3 regions of the Gibbsiella quercinecans genome follow, and region 2 is predicted to be linked to each of the others. Evidence: predicted binding sites of a transcription regulator. Region 2 holds the regulator's gene; each other region holds the start of a gene.
What was found. Region 2 encodes Fur, which represses iron uptake genes when iron is present. Its sites were predicted from a motif close to ATAATAATGAGAACNACTATCAA; they were not measured.
Positions count from the first base shown of each region.

Region 1 (6,521 bases), 2.1 Mb from region 2:
CGTTTCCTCTTTGTTGGTTGTGTCAGCGGCGGAGACATAAGGCATATGCAGCGCAGTGGCAATAACCATCGTTAATAGCGAAAGTTTCGGCAACAAAGAATTGGCGCAGGCGTTATCAACAACGCGATTGACACAGTTGTGGCATGGAGAACGGGACATGATCACCCTCAAAAAATATTATTATTTAGCGAGCTGACGGGAAAGCGTTCACATGAGCAAACCTGCTTCACGCAGGGAAGGCCTGCAGGCCTTCCCTGGCGGACCTACTTCAGCGCAATGCGCGCCACGCTATCCGGGCCTTTCGTTGAACTGTCTTCGTTAAACGCCTGTTTCAGCGAAACATACAGCGTTTCACCGTCGGCTGAGACCAGCAGGCTGTTCGGGCTGGTGTCGAACGCCCAGCTCTTTTTCACCGCGTAGCTGGTAGCATCCAGTTGCAGCACTTTTTTCGATTCACGTTGGCTGAGGTAGAGCTCATTGCGTTTGGCATTGAACTTAATGCCCAATGCGTCGCCGTCGATGCGTTTGATCACTTTGCCGGTGTGGATATCAAACACCAGTGTCGTTTTGCCTTTGGAATCATCGGTCACGAACAGGCGGCCGGTGGCCGGATCTTCCGCCATATTCAGGAACAGATACGCTTTGCCATCATCCGGTTTCCAGCGCTGCTCAATTTTATGGCTGCGGGGATTAATCACCAGAATCTCGCCCCCGCCGTTGGCGGCGTAAATGCGCCCGGTTTGCGGCGAATAAATCATGCCCGTCACCCATTTGCCGGCATTTTTGATGGTGGTTTTTACGCGAAAGGTTTTGGTGTCGATAACGGTAATGAAGCCAGGATCGGCCACGCGGCCGACATACAACTCGTTACCGTGCAGCAGCATCTCACGTGCGCCAATCGCATCGCCGTCTTTATCTTTACCGCCGCCCAATGCCAGGCGTTGCAACACTTTGCCGCTCTTCGCATCCACTTTGGATACGCTACCGTCCAGCGAATTGGTGGTATAGAAACTGTTGCCTTCGCCATCAATCGCCATGCCGAAGTTTTTCAGATCGGTATGGGTTTCGCCTTTGGTCGCAAGGGTCACCGGATCGAGGCGATAAAGCATACCGCCGTTCACGTCTTTAAAGCTCTGCGCACTGGCGACATACAAGGCGTTGGCCGCCGGCGAATACGCCAGTTCATACAGCCCATCGCCTAATACACGCTGTGTCACTGCCTGATCAACCGGTTTTGCAGTGGCAGCAGCCACCGGCGTTTCCGCTTTTTTGGCCGGTGCCTGGCAAGCTGTCAGACTCAACGCGGTAATAACCGCTGCTGCAACCGCGCCTATACGTGAACTAAAAAACGCTTTCATTCAGAACTCCATTTAATGGATGAATGCTTTCCGTCAGGCAATAGCCATACGGAAAGGTTAAGGAAAGGATGAGAATAATACGCATTAACGGAAACTAAGCAAATCGACGCCGCGCAAAGCGGTATCCGCCGCAGCAGAAAAAGCAAAATTCTTCGCCACGTTCACGCTTAATGGCGGGCTAAAAAATGAAAACGCCAGTAATTACCGGGTTAATATTCAGCATAACTCGTTGACCATTATGGTCTTTACATAAACTTACATATTTAAATAAAACCTCTTTAGGATTATTCTTGCAAATGATTATCATTATCCTTACAAATTTATGCGCTTCTCTATTTTATGTGCCTCGAAATGGGCGATTTTCTCCCGCTATTTCGGTGTCGTAATCCCATAACAACAGAAGCGATACGAAGCCGCTCACGCTTAATTTCACGGGGAATATAATGTCTTTGAATCGCAGGGGAGCTCGCGCTGCAGCATGCGCTTATGCTATCGGTAAAACATTCACGGTGTCGTCGTTGGCCATGCTGGTACACGCCTTCCTCAACCCGATGCTGGCGCAGGCGAGTGAAACCATCACCCAGACGGCGGCCAGCAAGAGTCAACAGGATATGGTGGTGGATGCCACCGCAGCAGCCAGCGACGTGGCGATAGACGAGAAACAGGATTATCAGGTAATAACCACGCGCGCCGGCACCAAACTGCTGCTGACGCCCCGTGATGTGCCGCAGTCAGTCAGCGTGATAACCCAACAGCGCATGCAGGATCAGCAACTGCAAACCGTTACTGATGTGCTGAATAACACCACCGGTATCACCAGCAACCAGGTCGACAGCGAACGTTCCGAATATTATTCTCGCGGCTTCAAAATCACTAACTTTACCTTTGACGGTATTCCTACTTCGGTAGGCGATTCGTGGAACTACGGGGATGCCGCTTCAGACACGGCGATTTATGATCGTATCGAAGTGGTGCGTGGTGCCACCGGCTTGATGACCGGCGCAGGTAGCCCATCCGCGTCAGTTAATATGGTGCGCAAACATGCGGACAGCAAAGAATTCACCGGCACCGTCAGCGCCAGCTATGGCAGTTGGAATAATCAACGCTACGTTGCTGATGTTTCTGGGCCGTTGAATGAAGACGGCACGGTACGCGGCCGTGTGGTGAGCGGGTATCAGGATCAGGACAGTTGGCTGGATCGCTACCATAAAACCAAAAAATTCCTCTACGGCGTGGTGGATGCGGATATCACCGCACGCACAACTTTATCGCTGGGTTACGACTATGAAGACGCCGACACCGGCAACCCCACCTGGGGCGGGCTGCCGGTGTTTTACAGCAATGGCTCACTGACGCACTATAACCGTAGCCTGAACTCCGCCGCCGACTGGGCCAATTTCCACACTAACGCGCGCAAAGTGTATGCCGATCTGGTGCATAATTTTGATAACGGCTGGAGCTTCCACGTCAACGGCACCCACGCGGAAAATACCTTTAGCGACAAACTGCTGTATGTCGCTTACTCGGCCTATCCGGATGAAAGCACCGGCGAAGGCGCTACTGGCTGGGGCAGTATGGATCGCGGCAGGCGTGAACTTACCTCGGTCGATAGCTATGCCAGCGGCCCGTTCCAGCTGTTGGGGCGCCACCACCAGTTGATGGCCGGGATCAGCTACAATCGCCAGCATAACGCGACCTACAGCCAGGACGGTATTACCGATCTCGACAACTACAATATCGCCGCCAGCGATATGGGCGCGTTTAACAACAGTTGGAATGGCGATATTGCCGAGCCGCAATGGCAGGGGTGGTATTTGAACGCGGATGATGTGATTCGCCAGAAATCCGCTTATACCGCCGCACGTTTCTCGTTGGCCGATCCGCTGTCACTGATTGTCGGCGCGCGTTATACCCAATGGAGCACGAACGGCAGCAGTGGCGATATGGAAAAAAATAATATCACGCCGTACGCGGGCCTGGTGTACGACATTAACGATATCTGGTCGGCCTATGCCAGCTATACCTCGATCTTCCAGCCGCAAACCTATCGCGACGCTTCCGGCCACTATCTCTCGCCGGTTACCGGTAAAAGTTATGAGACAGGGCTGAAAGCTGCCTGGTTTGATGGCCGCCTGACCACCACCGTTGCGGTGTTCCGTATTGAGCAGGACAACGCCGGTACTGAAGAGAATGGGGTGTATGTTAATAACAGCAGCGAGCAGGCTTATTACGCCACCAAGGGCGCACGGAGTAAAGGGGCGGAATTTGAACTGAATGGCGCACTCACCGACAATCTGCAGTTGACGTTCGGCGCGACGCGTTATGTCGCGCGTGATAAAGACGGCCGCTATAATCCGGACCAGCCGCAAACCGACTTCAAACTGTTTACCCGTTATCAGGTCCCCAGCTTGCCGGATCTGGTTATTGGCGGCGGCATCAACTGGCAGAACCGCGTGTTTGAGGATATTAGCGCCCCGGATGGCAGCACCCAGCGCGTTTATCAGGGCAGCTACCCACTGGCTAACCTGTTCGCGCGTTACCAGGCCACCAAACAGGTGGCGGTACAGGCAAACGTCAATAATCTGTTCGATCGCACCTACTACACCTACATGAATAACTATGTTTACGGCGAGCCGCGTAATTTCTCGGTTAGCTTGTCATATCAATTCTGATCTACACCCACCGCGCCCTGGATGAACAGGGCGCGGTCGCTTGATGATATATTGGCGCAGTGCAGTGGATTTTTTCTTATTAGCCTATGATAGGAAAATACTCAGGTAAATGCTAAGAATAAACTTGGAAATTTAAAATATCTATTGTTCAATAGTTATAAGCCCCGATTTGTAATTATGTAGCATTTATTTTATTTTCCGTTCCTGACTTGGGGTTATCCCGAAAACCTTTTTGTAGCATGCAGTGAAATGATTGCTATTTGAAAACCCACAGATAAAAGCGATATCGGTAATGGATGTTTCAGTATTTTTAATTTTCATTCGGGCAGAAACTAGCCGTAGTCTTTTTAGATAATTTTCCGGCGTCATACCTGTCGTTTCTTTGATGCGACGAAATAGCGTACGTTGCGTCAACAAAAACTCATCCGCTACGTCGATCCAGTTAATTTCAGAGAAGCAATGCTCTTGCAAATAATTGAGCACCCGATGCAGCTTATATTGGGTATGGCTACGATCCCCGATTTCCTGCTGATTGACCAGGTTCATTATCAGCTGAAAAAACAACCCTTCTTGTTGTAACGTCTGGATGTCTGGTGCATTTTCAAACATCTGACCAATCAAGCTGCGGCAATGATTTTTCACTTCCGGCATCAACCAGCCGTAATGGCTATTTTCGCTAGCTGAAAAGCGGGATAGTAACTCCTCGGTGTTCGTCAGGTAATGGAATTGTGTTTGTGGATTTATTAACACATTAATCAGCTTGAGCGTGCCCAGCTCATCGTAGAAGTGGTAATCGTTGTCTCTCACGAAAAAAACATCGCCTTCTTGAATAAACACCGGTTTCCCGTTGATCACGTGGAGGCCGTGCCCACTGTCGACGATCACGAGTTCGTTGAAATCATGGCAATGCTCGCGGTTATTATCTTCCGGATCACTGGAATAGATCGACAGCTTTTCATCAACGGATGGGAAATAGGCTTCAACTCTGAGCTTATCCATAGGGCAACGTATCTCATATCGTTCTTAACTCCGGGCAGAAAACCAACATAAATTATTGCCTGCAGGGCAGCCAATAGTTTTTCAGGATTTGTGATCATTACCGTAACTACCCCACTATGGCTGCCATTACAGCAGTAATACTGGCAATTTCGGAATGGCTGGCAGATATCGCCAGGAGCACACTTGATTCCACAACATTATTGAACAGGAGTAAGTGAATGTCTCAAGGGATTCAGAAAAATAACGACCTTATATTTAACCGCAACCCACACTTTCTTACTACCGCAGCAGGACTGCTGCCGACTTTGCAGCAGTCCTGCTGCCTGCCGGTTTGTTTGATTCATGTCGCAGAGGACAGTTCGCAGATTTTGGGATGGCGAACTGAAATGAGCGGCGCGATATCCAGTCTGACGCAGTGGGAACTGGCTCCCAGCGATGAGATCATTATCGATTTCGGGACGCATTGTGTCGGTTATTTGAGCTTGCGTTGCGAAGCGGCAGGGAGCCCACCGGACGCCCCGGCGCATCTGCAATTAATATTTGGTGAAACGCCGGCCGAAGTCGCCGAACCATTCAGTGGCTATGATGGCTGGCTGAGCAGCAGTTGGTTACAGCAGGAAGATGTGTACCTTGACGTTTTGCCGGTACAGCTTCGATTACCACGTCGCTATTGCTGCCGGTACGTAAAAATTCACGTTGTGTCGACTTCCGCGAAGTTCAATCTCCGGCTCAGTGATATCCGTCTTACTACAGTGACGTCGGCAGATAGCACTACGCTCACCCATGTCCATCACCCGGATGCTCTGCTGGGGAAAATCGACCAGGTCAGCGTGCTGACGTTACGTAATTGCATGCAGGAAGTGTTTGAGGATGGGCCTAAACGTGACCGTCGGTTGTGGCTGGGGGATTTGCGTTTGCAGGCGCTGGTCAATTACCAGACTTTTGGTCAGAACGATCTGGTGAAACGCTGCCTGTATTTGTTTGCCGGGGTGACACGTGAGGATGGCATGGTTTCCTCCAACCTGTTTATAAAACCCGAGGTGATTGCCGACGATACTTTTTTGCTTGATTACGCACTATTTTTTGTTGCAACACTTGCTGATTATATTGCCGTAACAGGCGATTTGGCAACGTTGGATGATCTGTGGCCAACGGCCTGGCGTCAGATTGAACTTGCTCTCAAACTCGTCAAAGAAAATGGCATTCTTCGCGACAGTGACAATTGGTGGTCGTTTATTGACTGGCATGCGTCCTTGAATAAGCAAGCTGCTACACAGGGGGTGCTGATTTATTGCCTTAAAAAAGCAGACCAATTGGCAGAACGGACGGATCGTGGCAAAACCGCCTTGCTGGATCTGAATATAAGACGACTGGAAACAGCGGCAATGCGTGAATTGTGGGACGAAGATAAAGGCTTTTTCATTAGTGGCTCAGATGGGCAAATATCCTGTGCATCCCAGGTTTGGCTGGTGCTGGCGGGAGTCGGTGATGA
Region 1 is NZ_CP014136.1:4,697,609-4,704,129, forward strand. Features, by position in the region: gene fhuE (ferric-rhodotorulic acid/ferric-coprogen receptor FhuE) at 1-69, opposite strand, end outside; gene ACN28Q_RS21395 (YncE family protein) at 264-1,358, opposite strand; gene fhuE (ferric-rhodotorulic acid/ferric-coprogen receptor FhuE) at 1,802-4,030, shown strand; gene ACN28Q_RS21405 (helix-turn-helix domain-containing protein) at 4,217-5,029, opposite strand; gene ACN28Q_RS21410 (alpha-L-rhamnosidase-related protein) at 5,248-6,521, shown strand, end outside.
Region 1: fhuE (ferric-rhodotorulic acid/ferric-coprogen receptor FhuE) is a predicted target of Fur. The motif match lies at 1,649-1,671, and genes of this name have one in related genera.

Region 2 (6,521 bases):
GCGGGGGCTACGGCAACATTTTCCAGGATGAGAAAGACGTTAAATTCATGGTGATCGCGCCGTTTACACTGCTGTAAGGCATACCCGCAGGGGAAAGGGCGCGATTGGCGATACTGCTGACTGATTAAGGATGAGCTGAAAATGAATAAATTTACGGTGAGAGCGCTGGCGGCGCTGGTGGCAACGGTGGGCTTTGGGGCGGCAGCGCAGGCGCCTGCCGGGCAGGCGGTGGTTGATCAACTGAGCCAACTGAAGGTTAATTACCGCATCGTGGATAATCGTGCGGGAGAGCATGGCGTGGACTGCGCCAAGCTGGGGGCCGATTGGGCGGCGTGTAACCAGGCGGTGCTTACCCTAATCAACGATGGCGCAGCGATAAAAGAAAAGGATTGGGCCATCTATTTTCACAGTATCCGCCAGATCCTGAAGGTGGATAGCGATCAGTTTAAAATTAGCTTTATCACCGGCGATTTACATAAGCTGGAGCCGACGGATAAATTCACCGGCTTTCCGGCCGGGGGGCGCGTGGAGATCCCGTTGGTGGGGGAATACTGGCAATTGTTCAATAGCGACGTGATGCCGCGCTGGTATGCCACCTCCGGTAACGCCAAGCCTAAGGTGCTGGTGAACACCGATACTGAAGATTTGCACCAGTTCCTGACGCCGTTAAGCGGCGATCAATGGAAGCGCACCCAACATGATAACAACATCCTGATGACGCCAGCGACGCGCTTTACGAAAAACGCGGCGTTAAGCCGCCTGCCGGCCACGGCGCTGCGCGGGCAGATTATCCCAACGCCGCTGCAGGTGACGATTGATCCTACACAGGATGCCGATCTTAGCCAGGGCGTTGCACTGGCGCTTGGCGCATTGGCGGCGCCGGCAGCCAGCGCCGTCACCCAGCGTTTCGCACAGCTTGGCATCCCCCAACGTGCGGGCGGGTATCCGATCACAACCGCGATTGATCCGCACGCTTTCAGCGGCGCCGAGGCAGTGCCGGGAGCTTATACGCTGGCGATGGGTGAAAAATCCGCGCAGATTACCGGCATTGATGAAGCGGGCGTATTTTATGGTTTGCAGTCTGTTCTTTCACTGCTGCCTGCCGATGGCGACAAAAAAATCGCCGTGCTGACGGCCCGCGATGCGCCGCGTTTTCAATACCGTGGCGTGTTCCTGGACGTGGGGCGCAATTTCCACACCAAAGACGCGGTTCTGCGCTTATTGGACCAGATGGCGGCCTATAAGCTGAATAAATTCCACTTTCACCTGAGCGACGACGAAGGCTGGCGCATTGAAATTCCCGGCCTGCCGGAGTTAACCGAGGTGGGTGGCAAGCGCTGCCACGATCTGACAGAAACAACGTGCCTGTTGCCCCAGTTGGGCTCCGGGCCGGACAGCGATAATAACGGTTCCGGTTTTTTCACCCGCAGCGACTATATCGACATCGTAAAATACGCCCAGGCACGCCAGATTGAAGTGATCCCGGAAATTGACATGCCGGCGCACGCCCGTGCGGCGGTGGTTGCGATGGAAGCCCGCTACCAAAAGCTGCACGCCGAAGGCAAGGAACAGGCCGCTGGTGAATACCGCGTGCTGGATCCCACCGATGACTCCAATACCACGTCGGTGCAGTTTTACGATCGCCACAGCTACCTGAACCCTTGCCTGCCGTCGTCCACGCGCTTTGCCGATAAGGTGATTGGCGAGATTGCCCTGATGCATAAAGAGGCGGGCCAACCGCTGACCACCTGGCATTTTGGCGGTGATGAAGCAAAAAATATCCGCCTGGGCACCGGCTATACCGATATCCGCCATCCGGAGCCGGGCAAAGGCATGGTCGATCTCAGCAAAGAGGACAAACCCTGGGCGAAATCGCAGGTTTGCCAGGCGATGATCGCCCAAGGCAAAGTACAGGATATGGCGCACCTGCCGAGCTATTTCGCTATTGAGGTGAGTAAACGGGTTAACGCGCACGGCATCGAAAAAATGCAGGCCTGGCAGGATGGCCTGAAAGACGCGGAAAACGCCAAGGCGTTCGCCACCAAGCGCGTTGGCGTTAATTTCTGGGATACCCTGTACTGGGGCGGCTTCGACACCGCTAACGACTGGGCGAACAAGGGCTACGAGGTGACGATCTCCAACCCGGATTATGTCTACATGGATTTCCCGTACGAAGTTAACCCCAACGAACGCGGTTACTATTGGGCGGCACGCTTTAACGATGAACAGAAAATGTTCAGCTTTGCGCCGGACAACCTGCCGCAGAATGCGGAAACCTCGCGCGATCGCGACGGTGATGCCTTCAGCGCCAAGAGCGATAAGCCATGGCCAGGCGCCTATGGGCTGTCGGCGCAGTCCTGGAGCGAAACCGTGCGTACCGACGAGCAGATGGAATATATGATTTTCCCGCGCGTCATTTCGGTGGCGGAGCGTGCGTGGCACCGTGCGGGCTGGGAACTGGATTATCAGGCCGGGCGCGAATATAAAGGTGACGAAACGCAGTTTGTCGATCGCGCGGCGTTGGATAAAGACTGGCTGCGCTTTGCCAATCTGTTAGGGCAGCGTGAACTGGCCAAGTTGGATAAGGGGGGTATCCACTACCGCTTGCCGGTGCCTGGCGCGCGCATCGTTGATGGCAAACTGGAGGCCAATATCTCACTGCCGGGCCTGGGGATTGAATATTCCACCGACGGCGGCAAACAGTGGCGGCGCTATGACGGCAGCGCCAGGCCGAACGTTTCCGCTGGGGTGCAAATCCGTGCCGTCAGCCCAGATGGCAAGCGCTTTAGCCGCAGCGAAGCGGTGCAAGGGTAATTATGCCAGCTCGCGCGCCGCGCGGGCTGCATACGCAGCCCATAAAAAAACAGCCGTATATACGGCTGTTTTTTTACGCTAGGGGCAAGCACCTGTTACTTTGCGTTGTGTATCGAGTCATCTTCACGGCAATCACCGGTTTCACAGTGCCCATACAGATACAGGCTGTGGTTGGTGAGTTTGATACCGTGCCTTTTGGCAATATCACGCTGGCGCGCTTCGATAAATTCGTCGCGGAATTCGATCACTTTGCCGCAGTCCAGGCAAATCAGGTGATCGTGGTGGTGTTGCTGAGTCAATTCAAATACGGATTTGCCGCCTTCAAAATTGTGGCGGGTGACGATGCCGGCGTCGTCAAACTGGTTAAGCACGCGGTACACCGTGGCCAGGCCAATTTCTTCGCCCATATCAATCAATTTCTTATACAAATCTTCCGCACTGACGTGGTGGCATTCCGGATCCTGCAGCACTTCCAGGATTTTGAGTCGCGGAAGCGTGACTTTTAAGCCGGCCTTCTTCAATGCGGTGTTGTTGTCAGTCATGCGGATTCAGTCCTGTTACTATGCTAATCAAGTTGAGGCGTTCTCGCCTATGGCATCGGTCGGCACAAAGATATAATTGCGTCACATTATAGAACCGGTTGCGCTAAATGAAAACCGCCGGTTGTTAACAACGCTATATTTGCACTATTGCATTTTACATATGCAACGTCTTGATGAATGGGATAAACCGATGCCGCAGTTTACCGTGACGATGTGAGAAGTTACAAAATCGTAGCTTCTATTGCTTCAATTCATAATATCAATAATGACCCTGTTGACATTGCTACTATGCACGTTACAAGGCCATTATTCAACCGCCACCCACAAGGTTTAGTTGGCCAGTTCAGCCAGATTCAATTCTTCGCTGATCTGTTTGACCCAGGCGTCGACACGCTCGTTGGTCAACTCCGGCTGGCGGTCTTCATCAATGGCCAGGCCAATAAAATGATCGTCATCCGCCAAACCCTTTGAGGCTTCGAAATGGTAGCCCTGGGTTGGCCAGTGGCCGACGATGGTGGCGCCGCGTGGTTCGATGATATCGCGGATGGTGCCCATCGCATCGCAGAAGTATTCTGCGTAGTCTTCCTGATCGCCGCAGCCGAACAGCGCGACCAGCTTACCGTTGAAGTCGATCTCTTCGAGCGTAGGGAAGAAGTCATCCCAATCGCACTGCGCTTCACCGTAGTACCAGGTTGGAATACCCAGCAGCAGGATGTCGAAGGCTTCCAGATCTTCCTTGCTGCTTTTGGCAATGTCGTGAACTTCAGCCACTTCTTTGCCCAATTGTTTTTGGATCATCTTGGCAATGTTTTCGGTATTACCAGTGTCGCTGCCAAAGAAAATGCCTACAGTTGCCATATAGCGTATAACCCTTTCAATTCAATAAAGTTGTGTCGCGATAAGACGCCGATGGCGATGCAGCGCTGGGCATCCCGTGCGCCATTTTCACGCTGTTTCTTACCGGTAAACGCCTATCATGCCAGAAATTTACCCGCAGGATTTATCGCATTTATGCGATGCCTATGGGGAAGAAAGCGGGAGCGATCCGGCGTTGTCCTTAACGCCTGCGCCGCGCGCCAGGGCGGCAAGATCAGTGTTCTGGCTGTTCTTCCGCCAGTTTAGCCAACAGCATTTGCTCAATGAGTTCGCTGCGGCTGATGTTGCGCTGGTCCGCCAGTTTGTTCAGAGCGTCTACCGCGTCCGCATTGATTTTCAGCTCCACACGCCGCAAGCCACGAACCTTATCGCGCCGTAACTGATTGCGCTTGTTGATCCTAAGCTGTTCATTGCGGGAAAGCGGGTTAGTTTTCGGGCGCCCCGGACGGCGTTCATCTGCGAACAGATCCAGCGTTGTGCGATCCGTTTGTTCTTTAGCCATTGTTGCGGTAACTGCAAGGGAGTTTGTATCAAAAAGCGCTTATGCGCCTTTGGACGGTTCGGTTTACATTTTGTCGGGCCAATCAACCCTAACCCAAAATTCGCCCCCAGCCTGGCGCCGGTTAAAACGCGGAGCTTAGGCGGCAAAATTACAGCGCGCCATATTACCCCAGCAGGTAGAGCAACGACAATGCTTAACTGCGGCGCAAACGCGCTAAGCGCTTATCTTTAGCGCTTTTTTTCGCCAATTGGCTCAGGCCGGGCCGATAAATCGATGAATTGCTCTTAATACCGCCTGTGGTTTTTCGGCGTGAACCCAGTGGCCGCTGCCGGCGACGACATAGGCACGGGCCTGCGGAAACTGGCGGGTGATTTCATCACGGTAGCTGTCTTGTATATAGGGTGATAGTCCACCGCGGATAAACAGCACCGGGTGTGGCCAGGCGGGCACATCTTGCCAACCGAGAATTGCCTCATATTGTTGAATCAGTACCGGCAGGTTAAAACGCCAGGCACCGTTGTGAAACGATTTCAGCAGGAACTGAATGACGCCTTCTTCATCAATATAGTCGCGCATCAGCAAGGCGGCCTCACGCCGCTGGGCCACGTTGGCGTTGGCCACCGCCTGCAGCGCGGCGAAAATTTTGTCATGGCGGCGGGTATCGTAGGCCACCGGGGCGATGTCGATGACCACCAGTTTTTCAATCCGTTCCGGCGCTATCGCCGTTAACGCCATCGCCGCCTTGCCGCCCATTGAATGACCGATGACGATGGCCTTTGCTACCGACAGTTCGTCCATCAGGGCCAGCAGATCCTGCGCCATGGCTGGATAAGACATCTCCTCTGCGTGGGGGGAAAGCCCATGATTACGCAGATCGACTTTTATCACCGTGTGCTGTTGGCACAAATCGCGCGCCAGCACGCCCAGATTGTCGAGATCGCCAAACAGGCCGTGGATCAAAATAATGGGCAGTGCTGCCGGTGCATCCGCCGGTGCCGCCAAGCGTTGATAATGTAATTTCATGGTGAAGTTGATGATTTATGGATACCAAGATTAGGGTATCATGATTGAATCAGGTTGGTCTTCCCAATGAATAACGTGGGTTTTTCATGGTAAGGCGTGGCGTTTGCCTCCGGTGGCGATAGGTAATAATCTGCTTTTGCTGCCAGATGGAACAATATTGTGTCCGCCCCTGCGCTTTTAACTTTATAATCCCATGGCTTGAATGCAGAACCGGGCTTCAGGCTTTAAGTAGAAAAAAACGTACTGGATAAAGATGAAAACTATTGAAGTCGACGAAGAACTTTACCGCTATATTGCCAGCCACACGCAACATATTGGTGAAAGTGCGTCTGATATTTTACGGCGTATGTTGAAGTTCACCGCGGGGCAGCCGGTGCGCGCTGTGCCAGTGGGCGGCAGCGCAGCGGCGGAGCCAGAGAAAAATGCGGCGCAATCGCGCCCGCGCGATCGCGTGCGTGCCATGCGCGAGCTGTTGCTGTCGGACGAATACGCCGAGCAGAATAAAGCCGTCAACCGTTTTATGCTGGTACTTTCCACTCTGTATACCCAGGATGCAGCGGGCTTTGCCGTTGCAACCGAAGCATTACATGGCCGTACCCGTACTTACTTTGCCGGCGATCAGCAAACCCTGCTGGCAAATGGGACGCATACCAAACCGAAACACGTTCCAGGTACGCCATACTGGGTGATCACCAATACCAATACCGGCCGCAAGCGCAGCATGGTTGAACACATCATGCAGGCCATGCAGTTCCCGGCGGAAC
Region 2 is NZ_CP014136.1:1,225,236-1,231,756, reverse strand. Features, by position in the region: gene chiP (chitoporin ChiP) at 1-77, shown strand, start outside; gene ACN28Q_RS05665 (beta-N-acetylhexosaminidase) at 142-2,814, shown strand; gene fur (ferric iron uptake transcriptional regulator) at 2,910-3,356, opposite strand; gene fldA (flavodoxin FldA) at 3,687-4,214, opposite strand; gene ybfE (LexA regulated protein) at 4,447-4,734, opposite strand; gene ybfF (esterase) at 4,987-5,757, opposite strand; gene seqA (replication initiation negative regulator SeqA) at 6,011-6,521, shown strand, end outside.

Region 3 (6,521 bases), 2.5 Mb from region 2:
CGTTCTACCGGCACGCCCAAGGCACAGGCGGTATCGTCGCCCATTTCCAGCAGGCGCATGCGGCGCGCCAGTATCGATAGTAGCAGGCAGCACAGGGCGATGATCGCCAGCACCGGCAGGCTTTTCGCCCAGGTGATGCCGTTGAGCGAGCCGGCGCTCCAGAGCCCGGCGGTCATGGCCGATTCCAGCGACGCGCTGATGATGAGCCAGGTATTGGCCCCCACCAGCAACGCCCGCACGGCAATCCCGACGATAATCAGCCGAAAAGCCTCCATGCCGTCGCGCCAGGCCAGCAGGTAAATCAGCACGGCGGTCAGCAGGCCGCCCGCCAGCGCGCCGCCGGTAATGGCAAGCACGTTTTGGTTGAAGAGCACCACGGTGATCAGCACCCCGGTATACGCGCCGGTATTAAAGCCGATCACGTCCGGGCTGCCGAGCGGGTTACGCAGCAGTGACTGGAATATGGCGCCGCTCAGCCCCAGCGCCGCCCCCAGCACCAGCGCCATGACGACGCGCGGCAGCCGCCACTGGTTAACGATCACCAGCAGATTGGCTGGGCCCTCGCCGCGCAGCGCGTCAATCACCTGGCCGGCGCTGAGCGCCAGCGTGCCGGAGCCGAGCGCATAGACCGCCAGCGCAACACAGGCCAGCGCCAACACCAGCGCGGTCAGCAGGGGCCTGGAGGCGCGCAATGGGCGTTTGGTTATCATCAGGCGGGCAGCCAGCATCGACATTAGCTCCCCCTCCTGAACAGATGGCGTTTGCGCACCAGCGCAATCAGCATCGGCGAGCCGAGCAGGGCGGTGACGACGGAAACGCGCAGTTCGCCCGGCACCAGAAAACGGCCGAGCAGATCGGCGCTGAGCAGTAAAATCGGCGTGAGCACCAGCGTCCACGGTAACATCCACTGTAGCTCCGAACCGGACAGGCGGCGCGCGATGTGCGGCATCATCAGGCCCACAAAGGCAATCGGGCCCACGGCGGCGGTGGCGCTGCCGCACAGCAGCGTGATCGCCAGCAGCCCGAGCAATTGGGTGCGCACAATGCCGGTGCCGAGGGCGGTGGCCAGTTCATTGCCCATGCTCAGGCTGTTGAGCGCCTTGTTCATCCACAGCGTGATCAGGGTGCCAAGCACAATGGGCAGAGCCACGGCACGCACCACCTGCATATTTTGAATATCCAGCGAACCGGCCTGCCAGAAACGCAGTTGATCGAACACCAGCGGGTTGAGCAGCGCAATGCCCGAGGTCATCCCTTCCAGCACCGCGGCCAGCGCCACGCCGGCCAGCGTCAGGCGGATAGGGTTGATGGTGCTGCCGCCCAGCGCGCCGATCAGCGCCACCAGCAGGGAGGCCAGCAGCGCGCCGGCAAAGGCGAACCAGAGGTAGTGGCCAACGCTGACCGCGCCAAAAAAGGTGATCCCCAAGACCACGGCAAAGCCGGCGCCGGCGTTGATGCCGAGGATCCCAGGATCCGCCAGCGGGTTACGGGTGAGGGTTTGCATTAATGCGCCCGCCAGCCCAAGCGCCACGCCGGCCAAAATACCGGCCAACGTCCGCGGCAGCCGGGATTCGGTGATGATCACGCAGTCCGCCGTGCTGCATTGGCCGGACAACGCCTGAATCACCGTATCAAAAGGGATGGATTTTGCGCCCAGCGCCAGGCTGAGCACCGCCACCAGCAGCAGCGCCAAAACGGCCAATAGCAGGCCATAAAACCGGCGGCGAAACGTACGGGAAGAACCGGGCATGCCGTAAGACCCCGCGGCGAGGGGAGGTGGAAGAGAGGTATTGTTGCGTGTAAGCCGAAACATGACATCCCATTATCAAACTGAACATCAATGATAGTTATTATCATTATTGGTTGTGTCCGTCTATGGTAGCATGAGTCGCCAAATGATTGCAGCGCCCGCGTCATGGCATTGCGGCGCACAACCTGGAATTTGTGGTGAAAATACCAATGAATAAAAATAAACCCTCTATTTTGCTCGATTTTAGCCTGTTGAGAACTAACCGTGCCTTTCGCGCCGTGTTCTGTGCGCGTTTTATTTCTATTTTGGCTCTGGGCCTGATGGCGATCGCCATCCCGGTGCAAATTCAGGCATTAACCGGTTCAACGCTGCTGGTGGGGCTTGCGGTAACGTTCGCCGGCGGCGGGATGTTTACCGGGCTATTGATGGGCGGCGTGCTGGCGGATCGCTATGAGCGCCGCCGCCTGATCCTGTTTGCCCGCACGACCTGCGGCATTGGCTTTATCGGCCTGTGCGTTAACGCCGCCTTGCCATCGCCTTCGCTGGCGGTGATCTACCTGCTCGCCGTGTGGGACGGTTTTTTCGGCGCTGTGGGGGTCACGGCTCTGTTGGCGGCCACTCCTGCGCTGGTCGGGCGAGAAAATATCGTACAGGCCGGGGCGATCAGTATGCTGACGGTGCGGTTTGGTTCGGTGCTTTCCCCGGCGGTGGGCGGCGTCGTGATCGCCAGCGCCGGGGTGAGCTGGAACTATGGCCTGGCGGCGTTGGGCACCCTGCTGACGCTGGTGCCGTTGCTTAGCCTGCCGCAATTGATGCCACCACCGCAGCCGCGTGAACACCCGTTACGTGCACTGGTGAGCGGTTTTGCCTTCTTATTCCAAAACAAAGTGATTGGCATGGTAGCGCTGATCGGGGCGTTGCTGACCATGGCCAGCGCGGTGCGCGTCATTTATCCCGCCGTGGGTGAAAGCTGGCATATCGGCGCGTCCTACCTGGGCTTTATGTATTCCGCGGTGCCGCTCGGCGCGGCGCTGGGCGCTTTTACCAGCGGGCGAGTGGCGCAGGTGGCGCGCCCTGGCTGGATGATGCTGCTGACCGCCATCGGTGCCTTTGTGGCGATTGCGCTGTTCGGCCTGATGCCGTGGTATAGCCTGGCGTTGGTGTGCCTAGTGGTATTTGGCTACCTGAGCGCGGTGAATTCGTTGCTGCAATACGGGCTGATTCAGAACCTGACGCCGGATGCGTTCCTGGGCCGGATTAACGGCCTGTGGACGGCGCAGAACGTGGTGGGCGATGCGCTGGGCGCGCTGTTGCTGGGGGCGATGGGGGCCTTTATGCTGCCGGCGATGACCGCCACCAGTTTCGGCCTGGGGGCGGCGCTGCTGGGTGTGCTGCTGTTAGTGACGATGACCGGCCTGCGGCAGGTTACCCTGCACAGGCCGGAGGAAACGTCGCCGTTAACCGTCAGTGGGAAGTAAACTGCTTTTCCAGCCGCGTCAGCAGGTTGCTGGCGCTGTAATAATCCAGGCGGAAGGTATCATTGCCCAGTGGGTAAACCCGCTGGTTCTGTACCGCCGGCAGATGCGCCAGCAGGCTGTTGGCCATCAGGCGTTGGGCGTCGCTTTCATCGTTGGCGAACAGCATCAGCGTTTGACCATTCAGCCCGGCGGCCAGGTTTTCCCCGCCCAGTTGGATGATGTCCTTGCGCATCCCCATGCTGGTGCTGGTACTTAATTTTGGCGGCAACGTTGCCAGGGTAAAGCCAAGCTGCTGTAACAGTTTCCCCTGTGAGGATTCGGCGGTCCACAGGTTGGCCGCCTTGCCGTCGTTGCGGAACACCAGCGCGGAAACCGGCTGGGGCGGCAATTGCATCCGCTGTTTTAGCGCGTTTTCTTGCGCATCGAACGCGGCGATCACGTTGGCGGCCTGTGCTTCGTGCCCGGTCGCCTGGCCAAGCTCCTGGGCCAATTCTTGCCAGCTTTTATCGTCGTAGTTGACGACCAGCACCGGGGCAATGGCCTTCAACTGATCGTAGATCGGCAGGGCGGAATCACCGCCGGTGGCGGCTACGATGATCAGATCGGGCGCTTCACCGGCAACGGCTTCGGCGTTGGGCTCGCCGATATACAAGCGTTTTACGCCGCGCTGCCGGGCGATATCCGCCCACTGGCGGAAAAAGCCCTGTGGGTCGGTCAGGCGCTGATTGGGCGTGGCGGCGCCGCTGGCGATCACCGGCGCGTCAATGGCCAAGAGGGTGCCGGTAACGGTCACGCTGGTGGAAACGATGCGCGCCGGCGGGTGATCCAGCGTAACGCTGCCGTGGGTGGTTTGCAGGGTACGCGGCCAGGCTGGGCCGGCAGCATAGCTGCTGTTGAACGCCAGGAAACCGAACAGCGCCGCCGCCAGCAGCAGAATTTTGTTCATCGAAATGTGTCCTTTTAGATTAAAGAGTTATATCTACCACTGATAAAAAATATATGTGTCCGCCATAAAGGCAAGTTGCATAGGTGTTGATTTTTTGTTCCACCGCCCGGTGATGCGATCGCGTAAACCACCCGGGTGAGCGGTTACAAGGCCAGCTTTCCGTATCGCGCAACATTGCGGGGAAATAGGCGAAAACCCTAATATTTACCTGATAATTCAGGCGCAGAGAAGGGGTTACTGTTGGTTGACATGATAAATCATGACAGGTAATTTAGCGCGCGATTAACATAAATGATAATCATTATTATCGGTGATTTTCGTTGATGAAAGGATAAAGGTGTACCGATGGATATAGCCATGAGTGGTGCCAATCATAGGGAACCGTTTAGCAGGGATGATGAGCGTGCAGAGGCGGCATCTTTACCTCTGGCCTCCGGCTTCTTTTTCTCTTCGCCCTATCGGAGCCTGAGGACGGAAGGCTGCGTGGCTGCGATGGCTTTGCCTGCGTTTGGCGGTGAAGAGATTGGCGGTGTATTTCAACAGGCGGTGCAACAGGCATTCGCCAAAGCGCGGTTAGCCGGAGTTAGCAACCCGGTGTTATGTGGCGCTATCCCCTTCGACACGCACCAGCCTTCGGCCTTGTTTGTGCCGCAACACGTTCACTGGTTTGAGCGCGAACGCGCATTTGGCGCTGCCGCAGCGGCCAACGGCAGCGCGCCGGAAATCGCCAGCCAGCTTGAAGTGCCGCCACAGCCGGTGTTCATGCAGATGGTCAGCGATGCGGTGGCACAAATGAAGAGCGGGCGGTTGGATAAGGTGGTGCTTTCACGGCTGCTGGAGATTGAAACCCGCCACCCGGTGGACCGGCATGCGCTGATGGCGCGTATTATTACCCAGAACCCGCACGGCTTTCATTTCCACGTGCCGCTGGCCACCGGCGCGCTGTTGGGGGCCAGCCCGGAATTGCTGTTACGCAAAGAGGGCGATCGCTTCTACTCGAACCCGTTGGCGGGCTCAACCCGGCGGGAAGCCGATCCACAGCGCGATCGCGAGGTGCGCCAACAACTGATGGCGTCGGAAAAAGATCGCTACGAGCACCAGATCGTGACCGAAGGCATGCGCCGCATGCTGGCCGCACGCAGCCAGGTTCTGAATATCCCCGCCGCCCCGGAATTGCTCAGCACCACGACGCTCTGGCACCTGTCAACGCCGATTGACGGCAAAGTGGCGGATAAAACGGAAAACGCGCTGTCGCTGGCCTGCCTGTTGCACCCAACGCCTGCGCTGTGCGGCACGCCAACGGCCGCGGCGGCAGAACTGATTAAACAGTTGGAACCCTTTGACCGTGGACTGTTCGGCGGCATCGTTGGTTGGTGTGATGCCAACGGCGACGGTGAATGGGTGGTCACCATCCGCTGCGGCACCGTGGATGGCAAGCAGGTGAGGTTGTTTGCCGGCGCAGGCATAGTGCAGGACTCCTTGCCCGAATCCGAATGGCGTGAAACCGGTGTCAAACTGAGCACAATCCTGCGTGCATTCGGTTTGAACCAAGGATAAAAATAATGAGCATTGCTTTTACCCCCTGGCCCGAAGAGTTTGCCCGCCGCTACCGCGAGTGCGGTTATTGGCTTGATCTGCCGCTGACCGACATTCTCGATCGGCAGGCTGAAAATGACACGGCGGCGCTGATTGATGCCCGTGGCAGCCTAAGCTACCGCCAACTGGCGCAGTATTCCACCAACCTGGCGGCGGCGTTGCAGCGCCGTGGGGTGCAAGCCGGCGATACCGCTCTGGTGCAGTTGGGCAACGACGTTGAGTTTTACGTGGTGTTTTTTGCCCTGTTGAAGATTGGCGTGGTGCCGGTTAATGCGCTGCCCAACCACCAGCGCAGCGAGCTTGATGCTTACGCCACGCAGATTCGCCCCAGCTTGCTGATCGCCGATCGCCGCCACCCGCTGTTTGCCGATGACGATGTGCTGGCGGTCTTTTGCAGCCGCCATCTGTCATTGCGCGTGGTGGGGTTACACCATGCCGAGGGCGATGCGCGCGCGCTTGCCGCCTGGATGGAAGAAGACAGCCAGGGCTTTGTCGCCGCACCGTCCGCCGCCGATCAGGTGGCCTTTTTCCAGCTTTCCGGCGGCAGCACCGGCACGCCGAAACTGATCCCCCGAACCCACAACGACTATTACTACAGTATTCGCCGCAGCGTCGAAGTGTGTGGTTTTGACGCGCAGACCCGCTTCCTGTGCGCGTTGCCGGTGGCGCACAACTACCCAATGAGCTCGCCGGGCGTACTGGGCGTGTTTTACGTGGGCGGGTTAACCGTGTTCGCCAGCGATCCAGACGC
Region 3 is NZ_CP014136.1:4,234,190-4,240,710, forward strand. Features, by position in the region: gene fepG (iron-enterobactin ABC transporter permease) at 1-734, opposite strand, end outside; gene fepD (Fe(3+)-siderophore ABC transporter permease) at 734-1,813, opposite strand; gene entS (enterobactin transporter EntS) at 1,960-3,228, shown strand; gene fepB (Fe2+-enterobactin ABC transporter substrate-binding protein) at 3,215-4,174, opposite strand; gene ACN28Q_RS19390 (isochorismate synthase) at 4,520-5,731, shown strand; gene ACN28Q_RS19395 ((2,3-dihydroxybenzoyl)adenylate synthase) at 5,737-6,521, shown strand, end outside.
Region 3: fepD (Fe(3+)-siderophore ABC transporter permease) is a predicted target of Fur. The motif match lies at 1,841-1,863, and genes of this name have one in related genera.